Regions from separate parts of the Mesorhizobium sp. B2-5-3 genome, predicted to be linked through region 1. Evidence: riboswitches for the same ligand, from Rfam matches in the RefSeq annotation. Region 1 holds a riboswitch; the other holds the start of a gene.

Region 1 (7,309 bases):
CCGCGAGGCTACTCCCCCAAAGCAGTCGCGCGCTGATGCTTTGGGGCTCGCCAGAAAGGCGCTTGGCGCGAGGACCGACGAGGAAGATGCTGCGATCACTGCCGCCGCCGAGGCCGATCCGGATGCGCAGCCGACCGATGCCGCTTCGCGCCGCAAAGTTGGCCGACCGCCGCTTGCGCGACCCAAACGTGCGGTACAGTTGCGCCTCGACGCCGATGTTGTCGACCGTTTCAGGGCCGGTGGTGATGGCTGGCAGACGCGCATGAACGAAGCGTTGCGCAAAGCGGCAGGCCTGTAGTCCTCGGTCTGCCACCAGTCCTCATCGGGCCTTCAACGCCTGCGCGATGTCGTCCAGCAAATCGTCGGTATCTTCCAGCCCGACCGACAGCCTGAGCGTGCCGGGTCCGATGCCGAGCTCGGCGCGCGCTTCGTCGCTGAGGTTCTTGTGCGTTGTCGTCGCCGGATGGGTGATCAGGCTTTTGGCGTCGCCGAGATTGTTCGAGATCAGGACGATGTCGAGCGCGTTCTGCAAGGCGAAGGCACCCTGCTTGCCGCCCTTGACGTCAAAGCAGATCAGGGTGGAGCCGCCCGACATCTGCTTCTTCACGATATCGGCCTGCGGATGGTCGGCGCGGCCGGGATAGATGACGCGGGCGATCTCCGGCTGCTCGGCCAGGAAATCGGCGATCTTGCCGGCGCTCTCCGTCTGCTGGTGCACGCGCAGCGGCAGCGTTTCCAGGCCCTTCAGCAGCGTCCAGGCATTGAACGGCGACAGGCTGGGGCCCGTATGGCGGAAATAATCCTGCAGGTTCTCGTCGATCCACTTCTTGTCCGACAGGATGACGCCGCCGAGACAGCGGCCCTGGCCATCGATGTGCTTGGTCGCAGAGTAGACCACGATATGCGCACCGAGCTGCAACGGCTTCTGCTGGAGCGGCGTGGCGAAGACATTGTCCACAACCAGCCGCGCGCCGATCGAATTGGCAAGCGAAGCGACGGCGGCGATGTCCACCACCTCAAGCGTCGGGTTGGTCGGGCTTTCCAGGAAAAACAGCTTGGTGTTGGGCCGAACCGCCTTTTCCCAATTGGCGATGTCGGTGCCGTCGACCAGCGTCGCCTCGATGCCGTAACGCGGCGCCAGCGTCTCGACCACCCAGCGGCAGGAGCCGAACAGGGCGCGCGCCGCAACGATATGATCGCCGGCCTTGACGCTGCACAGGAGTGCTGCCGTCACCGCCGCCATGCCGGACGCGGTGGCGCGCGCGTCCTCGGCGCCTTCGAGCGCGCACATGCGCTTCTCGAACATGTCGACGGTCGGATTGGCGTAGCGCGAATAGATGAAGCCCGGTTCCTCGCCCTTGAAGCGGGCTTCGGCGGCTTGGGCCGTTTCATAGACATAGCCCTGGGTCAGGTACATCGCCTCGGAAGTTTCACCGAAGCCGGAACGCAGAGTCCCGCCATGCACGAGTGCGGTCTGAGGCTTCCAGTTGCGCGTCTTGCTCGTCATCGTCCTATCCAAACACAAAAAAACCGGCCGCGAAAAAGTCGCAACCGGTCCATGCGGCCTTGCGGCCCGACGGTCCTTTAGCGACTTGTTTAACGTGGCTGCAAGCCGACCGGCCAAATCACCACGGGATAACGACCCTTTAGACCCGCGCCACGCTTGCGTCAATTGCCGGCTTCATTAAGAGACTTGTACCAGCAGAGCGGAGCCAGACTTTGCGGCAGACAGGAATTCTTCCCGATCAGGACATTGCGGCGCTGTTCCAGTCCGGCGCGCTGAAGTCGTCGCTTGCGCTCGACGCCGACCAGATCCAGCCGGCCAGCCTCGATCTGAGGCTCGGCGACAAGGCGTGGCGGGTGCGCGCGTCCTTCCTGCCGGGTCCCAACCACAAGGTCAGTGAAAAACTCGACCGGCTGAAGCTGCACGAGATCAGCCTGGCCGACGGCGCCGTTCTGGAAACCGGCTGCGTCTACATCGTGCCCCTGCTCGAAAGCCTGGCGCTGCCGGCGGAAATTTCGGCGTCCGCCAATCCCAAGAGCTCGACCGGGCGGCTCGACATCTTCACCCGCGTGATGACCGATCGCGGCCACGAGTTCGACAAGATCGCCGCCGGCTATCATGGTCCGCTCTATCTCGAAGTCAGCCCACGCACCTTCCCGATCGTCGTGCGCGCCGGCTCGCGCCTTTCGCAGATACGCTTCCGCACCGGCAATGCGCTGCTCTCGGAAGCAGAGTTGCATCAATTGCACCGGGCCGAAATGCTGGTCGCCACCGAACCGCCGAACATCTCCGGCGGCGGCATCGCATTGTCGATCGATCTCAACGGCGACAGTGACGGGCTGGTCGGCTATCGCGGCAAACACCATACCGGCCTCGTCGATGTCGACAAACGCGCGGCGCAGGAGATCGTCGACTTCTGGGAGCCGATCCACAAGAGCGGCGCCGGCGAGCTGGTGCTCGATCCGGACGAGTTCTACATCCTCGTCAGCCAGGAAGCGGTGCATGTGCCGCCGCTCTACGCGGCCGAAATGACGCCCTTCGATCCGCTGGTGGGCGAGTTCCGTGTCCACTATGCCGGCTTCTTCGATCCGGGTTTCGGCCATTCGGCGGCCGGCGGCACCGGCAGCCGCGCCGTGCTCGAAGTGCGCAGCCATGAGGTGCCGTTCATCCTCGATCATGGCCAGATCGTCGGCCGGCTGGTCTACGAGCATATGCTGAAGCGGCCGCAGGCGCTTTACGGCACCGAGCTCGGCTCGAACTACCAGGCGCAGGGCCTGAAGCTGTCCAAGCACTTTCGCGCCGCGCCCTGAACGCTCATCACCGTCAGGCAAGATACTTGCCTGCGCCGGCTCGCCATGCTTGGCTGCCTCGCCGGCCGCCGACGTGGCGGCGCTCAAGGGGAATGAAAATGCAGATTTCGAAATGGATAATATCGGCGGCGGCCGCCGCCATGCTGACGCTTGGTGCCGGCGCCCTGTCGGCGCATGCGGCGGAGAAAATCAAGATCGGCACCGAGGGAGCCTATCCGCCGTTCAACACCATCACGCCCGACGGCAAGGTCGAGGGCTTCGACATCGACATCGCCAACGCCTTGTGCGCGCAGATGAAGGTCGAATGCGAGATCGTCACCCAGGACTGGGACGGCATTATCCCGGCGCTGCAGGCCAAGAAGTTCGACGCCATCATCGCTTCGATGAGCATCACCGAGGAGCGCAAGAAGCAGGTCGCGTTCACCCACAAATATTATACGACGCCGCTGTCGCTCGTCGCCCTGAAGGACAGCGACATCGCCTCGACCGAACCGGCGGCACTCACCGGCAAGACGGTCGGCGCCCAGGCGGCGACCACGCAGGCCAATTACGCCCAGGACGTCTATGGCAAGGCCGGCGCCGAAGCGAAGCTCTATCCGACCCAGGAAGAGGCAATCACCGATCTCCAGAACGGCCGCCTCGACGCCGTCCTTTCCGACAAGTTCGTGCTGATGGACTGGATGAAGAAGGCGAGCGACGGTTGCTGCAAGATGGTCGGTGACGTCAAGGGCACCGAGACCGAAGCCGGCATTGCCGTGCGTCTCGAGGATACGGCGCTGCGCGACAAGCTCAACGCAGCCATTGACGCCATCGTCGCCGACGGCACCTACAAGAAGATCCAGGACAAGTATTTCGACTTCGATATTTATTGAGATGGAAGCTGCCGATCTCCTCCCACCAGGGAGGAGATCACGCTCATCTCACAGCGCCTTCACCGCCACCTTCACCGGCTGTTCGATTTCGAGCGGATTGCGCAGCGGCAGGCCGAAATCGCCGGCCTCGATCTCGAACACGTCGCCGGCCTCGGTCTTGATGCCGTCGGCGAAGGACAGGGTCGCGGTGCCGAACATGTGCACATGCACGTCGCCCGGCTGGCGGAAAGCCGAATATTTGAAATGGTGGTGTTCGAGATTGGCGATGGTGTGCGACATGTTCGCTTCGCCCGACAGGAACGGCTTTTCCCACATCAACTTGCTGTCGCGCCAGATGCGTGAGGAGCCCCTGATGTCGGCGGGCAGGTCGCCGACCAGGATCTCCGGTCCGAAGGAAGCGTTGCGCAGCTTGGAATGGGCGAGAAAGAGGTAGTTCACGCGTTCGGTCACATGATCGGAAAATTCGTTGGACAGCGTGAAGCCGACCCGGAACGGCGCGCCGTCGTCGCCGATGACATAGATGCCGGCAACCTCGGGCTCCTCGCCGGCATCCTTGGCGAAGGCCGGCGACAGGAGCGCGGCACCCGGCGCCACGGCCATCGTGCCATTGCCCTTGTAGAACCATTCCGGCTGCACCCCGATCTGGCCTTTCGCGGGTTTGCCGCCTTCCAGCCCCATGCGGAACATCTTCATGGAATCGGTGAGCTGCTCCTCGCCGTCGGTGCTGAGCTTCTTGTGCATGGAATCGCGCGTCGCCGCCGAGCCGAGATGCGTTAGCCCCGTGCCGGTCAGATGCAGATGCGCCGGATCGGGATGATTGATCGGCGACAGCAGCCGCCCCTTCTTGTAGGCGGCGTCGAGATCGACGGTCTCGCCGAGCCCCTTGCGTTCGATCAACGCGGCAAGGCCGACGCCGGTACGAGCGGCTTCCATCGCCAGCGAATAGACGCTGCGTGCGCCGTTGATGATCCGGGTCTTGCCGCCTGTGCGGGCAACGACACGGATGGTCTCGGCGTCGTCGAGAATCTGCGAGATCAGCATGATCAGTCCTCTCTCATATGTCTTGGCATGGCTGCCTTCTGGCAAACCCTGACCTGCGCGGCTCGGACTGGCCGTGCCACGGGTTGAACTCTTCGTCCGGATTGCGCTCGCGAGCCCGGTCCCTGAAGGACTTCTTCAAGCCGGCGAATTGCCGGCAGCGCCGCGACCGTATGTCTCCTGCTTGCCTCGCCTGAAACCTGTTCAGGCCTTGTTCTTGTTGTAGACGTCGAAGATCACGGCGCCGAGCAGCACCAGGCCCTTGACCACTTGCTGCCAGTCGACATTGACGCCCATGATCGACATGCCGTTGTTCATCACGCCCATGATAAAGCCGCCGACCACCGCGCCGATGACCTGACCGACGCCGCCCATCGCCGAGGCGCCGCCGATGAACACCGCGGCGATGACGTCGAGCTCGCTGCCGAGGCCTGCCGCCGGCACGGCCTGGCCGAGACGCGCCGCGATGATCAGGCCGCCAAGCGCCGACAGCACGCCCATATTGACGAACACGTAAAGCGTCAGCCGCTCGGTCTTGATGCCCGACAGCTGCGCGGCCTTGGCATTGCCGCCCATCGCATAGATGCGGCGGCCGATCGTCATGCGCTTGGTGACGAAGACGAACAGTGAGATCAGCAAGCCCATGACGAGCAGCACCACCGGCAGGCCCCGATAGCTGGCGAACTGGTAGACCAGGAACAGCGCCAGCGCGCTGCCGACCAGCGTCTTGATGACGAACAGGGTAAACGGCTCGGCCTCATAGCCGTGGCGTTCGCGTTTGCGTCGCGTCCGCAGCCCGAAATAGGCATAGGCCAGCACGGCGATCAGGCCCAGCACGATCGTCGTCATGTGCAGCGTCAGGCCGCTGCCCATAATCGTCTTGCCGGCTGCATTCACCGTTGGCGGGATCAGCGTCAGCGGTCCGATGACATCTGGAATGAAGCCGGAGCTGAGTGCCTTGAACTCGGGCGGCAGCGGCCCGACCGAAGATCCGCCGCCGAGCAGCGCCTGGCAGATGCCGCGGAAGATCAGCATGCCGGCCAGCGTCACGATGAAGCTCGGTATTCGGTGATAGGCGATCCAGTAGCCTTGCGCCGCGCCGATGAGGCCGCCCACGATCAGGCAGACGATGGAGACCACCAGCGGGTTGCTGAATATGCCGAGAGGCCAGATCACCATCATCATCGCCGCCAGCGCGCCGATGAAGCCGGCCACGGACCCCACGCTGAGGTCGATATGACCCGATACGATGACCAGCAGCATGCCGAGCGCCATCACGATGATGAAGGAGTTCTGCTGCACCAGATTGCTCAGGTTCACCGGCTTGAACAGCGTTCCCGAGGTGGTGAACTGGAAGAACACCATGATGGCGATCAGCGCCAGGATCAGGCCGTATTCGCGCAGGTTCGTCGCCAGCGCCGATACGGCGATGCGTGGACGCTGCCCTACATCTTCGGCGACGTTGCTTTGCGGGGCGGGGGCGCTTTCCGTGCTCATGCTGCTTTTCCTTCTCCCCGAACGATGGCGCGCATTATTCTTTCTTGGCTTGCGTCCGCCGCGGGCATTTCGCCGACGATGCGGCCTTCGTTCATGACATAGATGCGGTCGGTGATGCCGAGCAGTTCTGGCATTTCCGACGAGATGACCACGATCGCCTTACCTTCGGCCGCAAGGCGCGCGATGATCGTATAGATTTCATATTTGGCGCCGACATCGATGCCGCGCGTCGGCTCGTCCAGGATCAGCACTTCCGGGTCGGCGAACAGCCATTTCGACAGCACCACCTTCTGCTGGTTACCGCCGGAAAGATTGCCGGTCATCTGATAGACGCTGGAGGCGCGGATGTTGGTCTGCTTGCGATAGTCGTTGGCGACGGCAAGCTCGCGCAAATCGTCGATCACGCTGTGGCGCGACACGCCGCCGAGATTGGCCAGCGTAATGTTGTGCTTGATATGGTCGATGAGATTGAGGCCGTAGGTCTTGCGATCCTCGGTCACATAGGCAATGCCGTGTTCGACCGCCCTGCTCACAGAGGAGACGTCGATCGGCTTGCCCTTGAGCAGCACCTCGCCGGTGATGCGGCGCCCATAGGAGCGGCCGAACAGGCTCATGGCGAATTCGGTTCGCCCGGCGCCCATCAGCCCGGCAATGCCGACCACCTCGCCCTTGCGCACATTGATGTCGATGCCCTTGATCACCTGCCGCTCGGCATGGAGCGGGTGATAGACCGACCAGTTCTTCACCTCGAACACGACCTCGCCGATATCGGGCTCGCGCGGCGGATAGCGGTCGTCGAGCGAACGGCCGACCATCGAGGTGATGATGCGGTCTTCCGAGATGTCCTTCCTGGACAGCGTCTCGATGGTTCGTCCGTCGCGGATGACGGTCACCTTGTCGGCGACCCGGTTCACCTCGTTGAGCTTGTGCGAGATCAGGATCGAGGTCATGCCTTGTCGCTTGAATTCGAGCAGAAGGTCGAGCAGCGCCTGGCTGTCCTTTTCGCTGAGCGACGCCGTCGGCTCGTCGAGGATCAGGAGCTTGACCTCCTTGCTCAGCGCCTTGGCGATTTCGACCAGCTGCTGCTT
Region 2 (7,309 bases), on a different contig from region 1:
CCTGCGCCGCACGCCGGCTGGGCGCCGAAGTGTGGCTTTGGGCGAGCGCCGGCGATGATCAGGTCGGCGACCAGCTGATATCGGGCATCGAGGCGGAGGGCGTCGATTGCAGCCTCGTCCGTCGCGTCCCCGGAGCGTCCTCGGCGCTGGCCGCGATCCTTGTCGACGGCCATGGCGAGCGCATCATCGTGCCTTTCTACGATCAGCGCGCTCAGGCCGATCCCGACGGCTTGCCGGTCGCCGATCTCACGGCTTTCGATGCCGTGCTGGTCGATGTGCGCTGGCCGGGTGCGGCGGCGCTGGCGCTCAGCGCTGCGCGCGCTGCCCGCCGCCCTGGGATCCTCGATGCCGACACCGCGCCATTGGCAGTGCTGGAGCGGCTGTTGCCGCTCGCCTCGCACATCGTCGCCTCCGAACCGGCGGCGCGCATCGTCTGCGGCCAGGCGCTGGACCCGCAGGCCGCATGCGCCGACCTTGCGTCGCGCACCGACGCTTTCGTCGCGGTAACCGCCGGCGGGGCTGGAACCTGGTGGCATGACAGGCAGGCCGGTTGCGTACGCCACGTCGCTGCGCCAAAGGTCAAGGTGGTGGATACGCTGGCAGCCGGCGACGTCTTTCATGGCGCATTCGCAGCCGGATTGGCGCAAGCCATGCCGATCGAGCAGGCGCTACGCTTTGCCAGCGCGGCCGCAGCGCTCAAATGCCAGCGCTTCGGCGGCAGGCTGGGCGCGCCCGATCGTGCCGAGACACTGGCGATGATGGCGGCGACCTGGCCTGAAGGAGCCTAGTTTTTCGCCGGATGCTCGACCGCCTGGCGACCGAAATCCGGCACGTCGATGTCCTGGCCGGCCTCGATGATCGAGCGTCGCACGGCGCGGGTGCGGGTGAACAGGTCGAACAGCTTGTCGCCGTCGCCCCAGCGGATCGCCCGCTGCAGAAAAGCCAGATCCTCCGAGAACCGCGCCAGCATTTCCAGGATCGCGTCCTTGTTGTGCAGGCACACGTCCCGCCACATGGTCGGATCGGAGGCGGCGAGGCGCGTGAAGTCGCGGAAACCGGAAGCGGAATATTTGATGACTTCCATCTTGGTCACCGATTCCAGATCATCGGCGGTGCCGACGATGTTGTAGGCGATGATGTGCGGCAAATGCGAGACGATGGCCAGCGTCATGTCGTGATGCTGCGGATCCATCGTGTCGATGTTGGCGCCACAACGGCGCCAGAATTCGGAAAGCCTTTCCAGCGCGTCCGGATCCGTGTCCGGCAGCGGGGTGAAAATGCACCAGCGGTTGTCGAACAGATCGGCGAAACCGGCATCGGGCCCAGATTTCTCCGTGCCGGCCAGCGGATGGCCGGGAATGAAATGCACCCCACCGGGTATATGCGGCTGCATCTGTGCGATCACGGAAGCCTTGGTCGAGCCGACATCGGTGACGATGGCGCCCCTCTTCAGCGCCGGCGCGATCTCTTGCGCCACCGCGCCGGACGAGCCGACCGGCACCGAGACGATAACCAGGTCGGCATCGCGGACCGCTTCCTTGGCATCTATGGCGTAGGAGGAGCCCAGCCCAAGCTCTTGCGCCCGCGCCAGCGTCGCGGCGCTGCGCGTCGAGATGGCGACATGGCCGGCCAGGCCCTCGCGGCGGATGACGCGGGCCAGCGACGAGCCGATCAGGCCGATGCCGACCAGCGCGATCTTTTCGAACATCGGTGATGCCATGGCGTTTTAGCTTTTCAGGAATGTCGTGAGTGCCGCGACAACGCCGCGATTGGCCTCTTCGGTGCCGACCGTCATACGCAGTGCGTTGGGAAAGCCATAGCTCGAAACACGCCGCAGTATGTAGCCGCGCTGGGTGAGATAATCGTCCGCCGCCGCGGCCGAATGCTTGCCGTCGTCGGGAAAATGAATGAGGAGGAAATTGCCGACGCTCGGCGTCACCCGCAACCCGAGCCCGGTCATCTGTTCGCTCAGCCAGGCCAGCCAGGTCTCGTTATGCGCGACGCTGCGCTCGATATGGGCGCGGTCGCGGACGGCGGCGATGCCGGCCTCGATCGCCGTCGCATTGACGTTGAAGGGACCGCGTATGCGGTTGATCGCGTCGACGATGTGCATCGGCCCATACATCCATCCGATCCGCGCCCCGCCAAGTCCGATCTTGGAGAAGGTGCGGGTCATGACCACGTTCTGAGAGCTGCCCGCGAGCTCGATGCCGGCCTCATAGTCGTTGCGCCTGACATATTCGGCATAGGCGGCATCGAGCACCAGAAGCACGTTCTTCGGCAGGCCGGCATGCAGGCGGCGCACCTCCTCGAACGGCACGTAAGTGCCGGTTGGATTGTTGGGATTGGCGAGGAACACGATCTTCGTACGTGGCGTGACGGCCGCCAGGATCGCATCGATGTCGGCGCGCTCCTGGGTCTCCTTGACCGCGACAGGCGTCGCACCCGCCGACTGGACGTAGATCTTGTAGACCATGAAGGCGTGTTCGGTGAATATGGCCTCGTCGCCGGGCGCCAGATAAGTCTGCGCCAGCAGGCCGAGGATCTCGTCGGAGCCGTTGGAACAGATGATGTTCTGTGCGTTCAGACCATGCACCTCGGCGATTGCTTCGCGCAGGCGCCGGGCGGTGCCGTCGGGATAGACGTCGAGCTTGGCGGCGACTTCGCGCGCGGCCTCGATTGCCTTCGGCGAGGGGCCGAGCGGGTTCTCGTTCGACGACAGCTTGTGGACCTTGTCCACCCCGGCGGGGGCCGAGCTCTTGCCCGGCACATAGGCCTGGATGTCCATGATGCCCGCGCGCGGGGTTGGACGTGCCTTGTCCGGGGTCTGGCTCATATCGCAAAATCCGTCGAGAACGCTTCCGTCCTGGAAGCCGCTGCGGAAATACAAGCCATGGCCGGCAATGTCGAGAGGTGGCAGTGGTGCCAGCAGGCGGCATTGACGGCGAAGCAGGTGAGTTCTAGAAGGGCAGCGACAGTTCCGTGGTGATTTGGCCGGTCGGCTTGCAGCCACGTTAAACAATTCGCTAAAGGGCCGTTTGCGCGACGTAACCGGCTTTGCGAAGGCATTGCCGGTTTTTTATTGTCCGCGGCCGGCCGGACGAACGCGCCGGCGCGCGGAGATCGGCAGCGATTTCCGCAAAGGCAAGGTGCAGCAAGAGAGACGAGATGGCCGCTCAGCGCGCTGGCAGAACCAACAACGAGGCAGACCAACCGTCGAGCCCGGTCGTGCGCTTCGGCGCCGACAAGCCGCTCAAGCTCGACGCCGGCACGCTGCTGTCGCCGTTCCAGATCGCCTACCAGACCTACGGCACGCTGAACGACGCCCGTTCAAACGCCATTCTCGTATGCCACGCTTTGACCGGCGACCAGCATGTGGCTAGCACCAATCCAGTGACCGGCAAGCCGGGTTGGTGGGAAGTGCTGATCGGCCCCGGCAAGATCATCGACACCAACCGTTTCTTCGTCATCTGCTCAAACGTCATCGGCGGCTGCCTCGGTTCCACCGGCCCGGCATCCACCAATCCCGCCACCGGCAAGCCTTATGGGCTCGACCTTCCGGTCATCACCATCCGCGACATGGTGCGTGCCCAGCAGATGCTGATCGATCATTTCGGCATCGAAAAACTGTTTTGCGTGCTCGGCGGGTCGATGGGCGGCATGCAGGTGCTGCAATGGGCGTCGAGCTATCCGGAGCGTGTTTTCTCGGCGCTGCCGATCGCCACCGGCGCGCGGCATTCCTCGCAGAACATCGCTTTCCACGAGGTCGGCCGGCAGGCCGTGATGGCCGACCCCGAATGGCATGGCGGCAAGTATTTCGACCACGGCAAACGCCCGGAAAAGGGGCTCGCCGTGGCGCGCATGGCCGCCCACATCACCTACCTGTCGGAAGCAGCCTTGCACCGGAAGTTCGGCCGCAACCTGCAGGACCGCGAAGCGCTGACCTTCGGCTTCGACGCCGATTTCCAGATCGAGAGCTATCTGCGTCACCAGGGCATGACTTTCGTCGACCGCTTCGACGCCAATTCCTATCTCTATATGACGCGGTCCATGGACTATTTCGACCTCGCCGCCGACCACGGCGGCAGGCTGGCCGATGCTTTTGCCGGCACCAAGACCCGCTTCTGCCTGGTGTCGTTCACCTCGGATTGGCTGTTCCCGACCGAGGAGAGCCGCTCGATCGTCCATGCGCTGAATGCCGCCGGCGCGTCGGTGTCCTTCGTCGAGATCGAGACCGATCGCGGGCACGACGCCTTCCTGCTCGACGAGCCGGAACTGTTCGCCGCCATCAATGGCTTCATCGGCTCGGCCGCGCGAGCGAGAGGGCTCGGCGCATGACCCCGCAAAATTGCAGACCTGTCCATCAAGGGTCACGCACCACGACAAGGGGCAAGCCATGAGCGTCAACCGCGCCCAGCGCGTCGATCTCGAGGTGATCGCCGGTCTGATCCCGCCGCAATCGCGGGTGCTGGACGTCGGCTCCGGCGACGGCTCGCTGCTCGAGCTTTTGCAGGAAACCAAGCAGATCGACGGCCGCGGACTGGAGCTGTCGCAGCGCGGTGTCAACGAATGCGTGGCGCGCGGCCTTTCTGTCGTCCAGGGCGACGCCGACAAGGATCTTGAATTCTATCCCGACAAGGGTTTTGATTTCGTCGTCCTGTCGCAGACCTTGCAGGCGACCCGCAACCCGAAGCTCGTTCTCGACGAACTGCTCAGGATCGGCGAACACGCCATCGTTTCCTTCCCCAATTTCGGCCACTGGCGGGTGCGCCTGTCGCTGTTCGTCAAGGGCCGCATGCCGGTGACCAAGGACCTGCCCTATTCCTGGTACGACACGCCGAACATCCACTTCTGCACCATCCGCGACTTCGTCAATCTGTGCGAGGAGCTTGGCGCGACCGTGGAAAGGGCGACCGCGCTCGACGCCAACGGCCAGAAGATCGGCCTGTCGATGCCATGGTGGTTCTGGAACTTCTTCGGCCAGCAAGCGGTGTTCTTGTTGAAGCGATAAGGGCCATCCCGGAGGTGGCTATGACACCCCCTTTTCGGGCGAAGTCGAGCTGCAGGCTGATCTCTGCGACGAAGGTCATCAGCAGGTTGGGACGCATAGCCCGGCGAAGGCTCAGCGATCGAGCTCCGGGAAATACGGATCCGACAAGAACCGTCTGTCGCGTTCGCCTTGCAGGCAGTCGATCGGAGCCTCGGCTTCGGCGGGAATGATCCTGGTCTCGTTCTGAACGCCGCTCACTTCGAGGATCAACTTGCGCCGGATCGCCGTCGAGAATTCGGCGGCTGTATAAATCGGCAGCACGAAGGAGCCCGGCCCGCCGGTTACGCACTGGGCGTAATACCGGTCGAGATGGCTGAAGGTGGGCGATGGATTGATCAGGATCGGCAGGCCGTTGATGACGATGCCTCTGGCGTTTGCCGCATCCCGCGTGGCGGTGACGGGCAGCCCGATATTGTTTGGTCCGTCACCGGAAATATCGATGACGCTGCGTTCGCTTTCGAAAGTAGTGCGGTCGAAAAGCCCTGCGCCGAAGGCGAGCGCGCCGGAGATCGACGTGCCGCGGAAGCTGCGGAACGGGCGGGCTGCAATCTTGTCGGCAAAAGCGTTGGCGCTCTCGGCGCCGTCGATGATCTGCCAGCCGATGAGCGCGTCGTCGCGCACGGTGCCGGCCCATTCGAAATAGGTGAGCGCGATGCGACCGGCGTTCCCGGCGCGGACCGCCTTGATGAAGTCGGGATGACGCAGCGCCTCCACATAGCCGGCGCGCTGCAGGGCGAACTCCTTCTCGTCCATCGACAATGAGATATCGACCGCCAGCACCAATTCGACGTCAACGGCCAGGCTATCCGGCGCAGGCGCAGTCACGGCGGCCTCGGTGCAGGCCAGGCAGGCAAGCAGGCTGAGAGCATCAAGCATGGCCGGCTCAAGCTATGTTTCCGGTGCGATCTTCCCTCGCGATCACGGCGAAATAAAGCTGCCGCGTGGCGTGGCGCGGGCTGGTCCGAATAGATGCCGGAAGCGCTATGCCTTGCGGCGAGGAGCGGCCGGCGGCGGCTCGATTGCGCCTGCCCTTATGCGCGCGGGCTTCAGAGCCGGCACGCCGGACGCCTTCACGATGGTCAGTGCGCGCGGGAAGAATTGATTGTTGTGCTGGCCGCGGCCTATATTGAGGATCGTCGCCCCGGCCAGCCGCTTCTCCAGCATCGACAACACCCGCCGCAGTGTCGGTCCGTCGAAGGCATCGAGAGCCTCATCGATGATCACCCATTTCGGCTGCCGCAGCACGAGGCGGGCAAAGGCCAGCAGGCGCAGTTCGTCGTCGGCCAGTTCATGCTCCCAACGCGCGCTGCGGCCGAGCGACGACGACAGGTGTTCCAGGCCGATCTCGGCCAGCACGGCTGAGATATCGGCATCGCTTGCCGGCGCAACCCCGTCCACGCGGTCGAGCACTTCGCGCAGCGTGGCGGTTGGGAAGTAAGGCGTGCGCGGCACGAAGATGGGCGTCTCTCCCGCCGGCATGCCGATGCGCCCGCTCCCCCACGGCCATAGGCCGGCAATGGCGCGAAAGAACAGCGTCTTGCCCGCGCCAGGCTCGCCGGTGAGCATGACGCGTTCGCCGGCGTGGATCTCGACATGCTGGTCGGCGAGCCTCGTGCAGCCCTCCGGCGAGGCCACTTCGAGTTTCTCGAAGGTCAGCTTGCCGTTTGCATTCTCGCCGAATTCGATGCGCCTTTCCTGGCCGTGCAGCACATCGGTCTCATCCAGCGCAATGCGGAAATCGGCGACGCGCATCAGCGTCGCGCGCCAATCGGCGATGCTGCCGATATTGTTGATGAACCAACGCAATGAAGAATGGACCTGATTGAAGGCGCCGACTGCCATCATCAGTCCGCCGAAGCTGATATCGCCCGCGAAATAGACCGGCGAAGCGACCAGGATGGGAGCCACCACGGTGATCCAGCCATAGGTGTCCGTCACCCAGGCGAGATTGATCTGGGCGTTATAGATGCGTCGCATGGCGCCGAGCACGGTGCCCAGGTCGGTTTCCAGCCGCCGCCTGGCATCGGGCTCGCTTCGGGCGAGCGCGATGGCATCGATGTTCTCGTTGACGCGCACCATCGAGGAACGCAGCTCCGCCTCGCGTGTGTAGCGGTCGCTGTTGAGGTGGATCAGTGGCCGTCCGACCAGCCAGCTCAGCCAGGAAGCCGTTCCGGCATAGAGGATGGCCGCCCACACCATGTAGCCCGGTATGGCGAGCGATGTCCCGCCGACATGGAAGACGAAGCCCGAGGACAGCTC

The links. Region 1 has a riboswitch for S-adenosylmethionine ahead of FJ867_RS14495 (O-succinylhomoserine sulfhydrylase). Riboswitches for the same ligand answer to the same signal wherever they lie in the genome.
Region 2: another riboswitch for S-adenosylmethionine. It lies ahead of FJ867_RS07195 (homoserine O-acetyltransferase); the one in region 1 lies ahead of FJ867_RS14495 (O-succinylhomoserine sulfhydrylase).

The regions. Positions count from the first base shown of each region.
Region 1 is NZ_VFUS01000005.1:332,487-339,795, forward strand. Features, by position in the region: gene FJ867_RS14490 (BrnA antitoxin family protein) at 1-298, shown strand, start outside; gene FJ867_RS14495 (O-succinylhomoserine sulfhydrylase) at 320-1,507, opposite strand; SAM riboswitch at 1,565-1,642, opposite strand; gene FJ867_RS14500 (2'-deoxycytidine 5'-triphosphate deaminase) at 1,720-2,814, shown strand; gene FJ867_RS14505 (ABC transporter substrate-binding protein) at 2,913-3,686, shown strand; gene araD1 (AraD1 family protein) at 3,735-4,727, opposite strand; gene mmsB (multiple monosaccharide ABC transporter permease) at 4,929-6,221, opposite strand; gene mmsA (multiple monosaccharide ABC transporter ATP-binding protein) at 6,218-7,309, opposite strand, start outside.
Region 2 is NZ_VFUS01000002.1:520,637-527,945, forward strand. Features, by position in the region: gene FJ867_RS07180 (sugar kinase) at 1-788, shown strand, start outside; gene FJ867_RS07185 (prephenate/arogenate dehydrogenase family protein) at 785-1,720, opposite strand; gene hisC (histidinol-phosphate transaminase) at 1,727-2,836, opposite strand; SAM riboswitch at 2,973-3,050, shown strand; gene FJ867_RS07195 (homoserine O-acetyltransferase) at 3,169-4,338, shown strand; gene metW (methionine biosynthesis protein MetW) at 4,397-5,011, shown strand; gene FJ867_RS07205 (DUF1194 domain-containing protein) at 5,123-5,926, opposite strand; gene FJ867_RS07210 (ABC transporter ATP-binding protein/permease) at 6,032-7,309, opposite strand, start outside.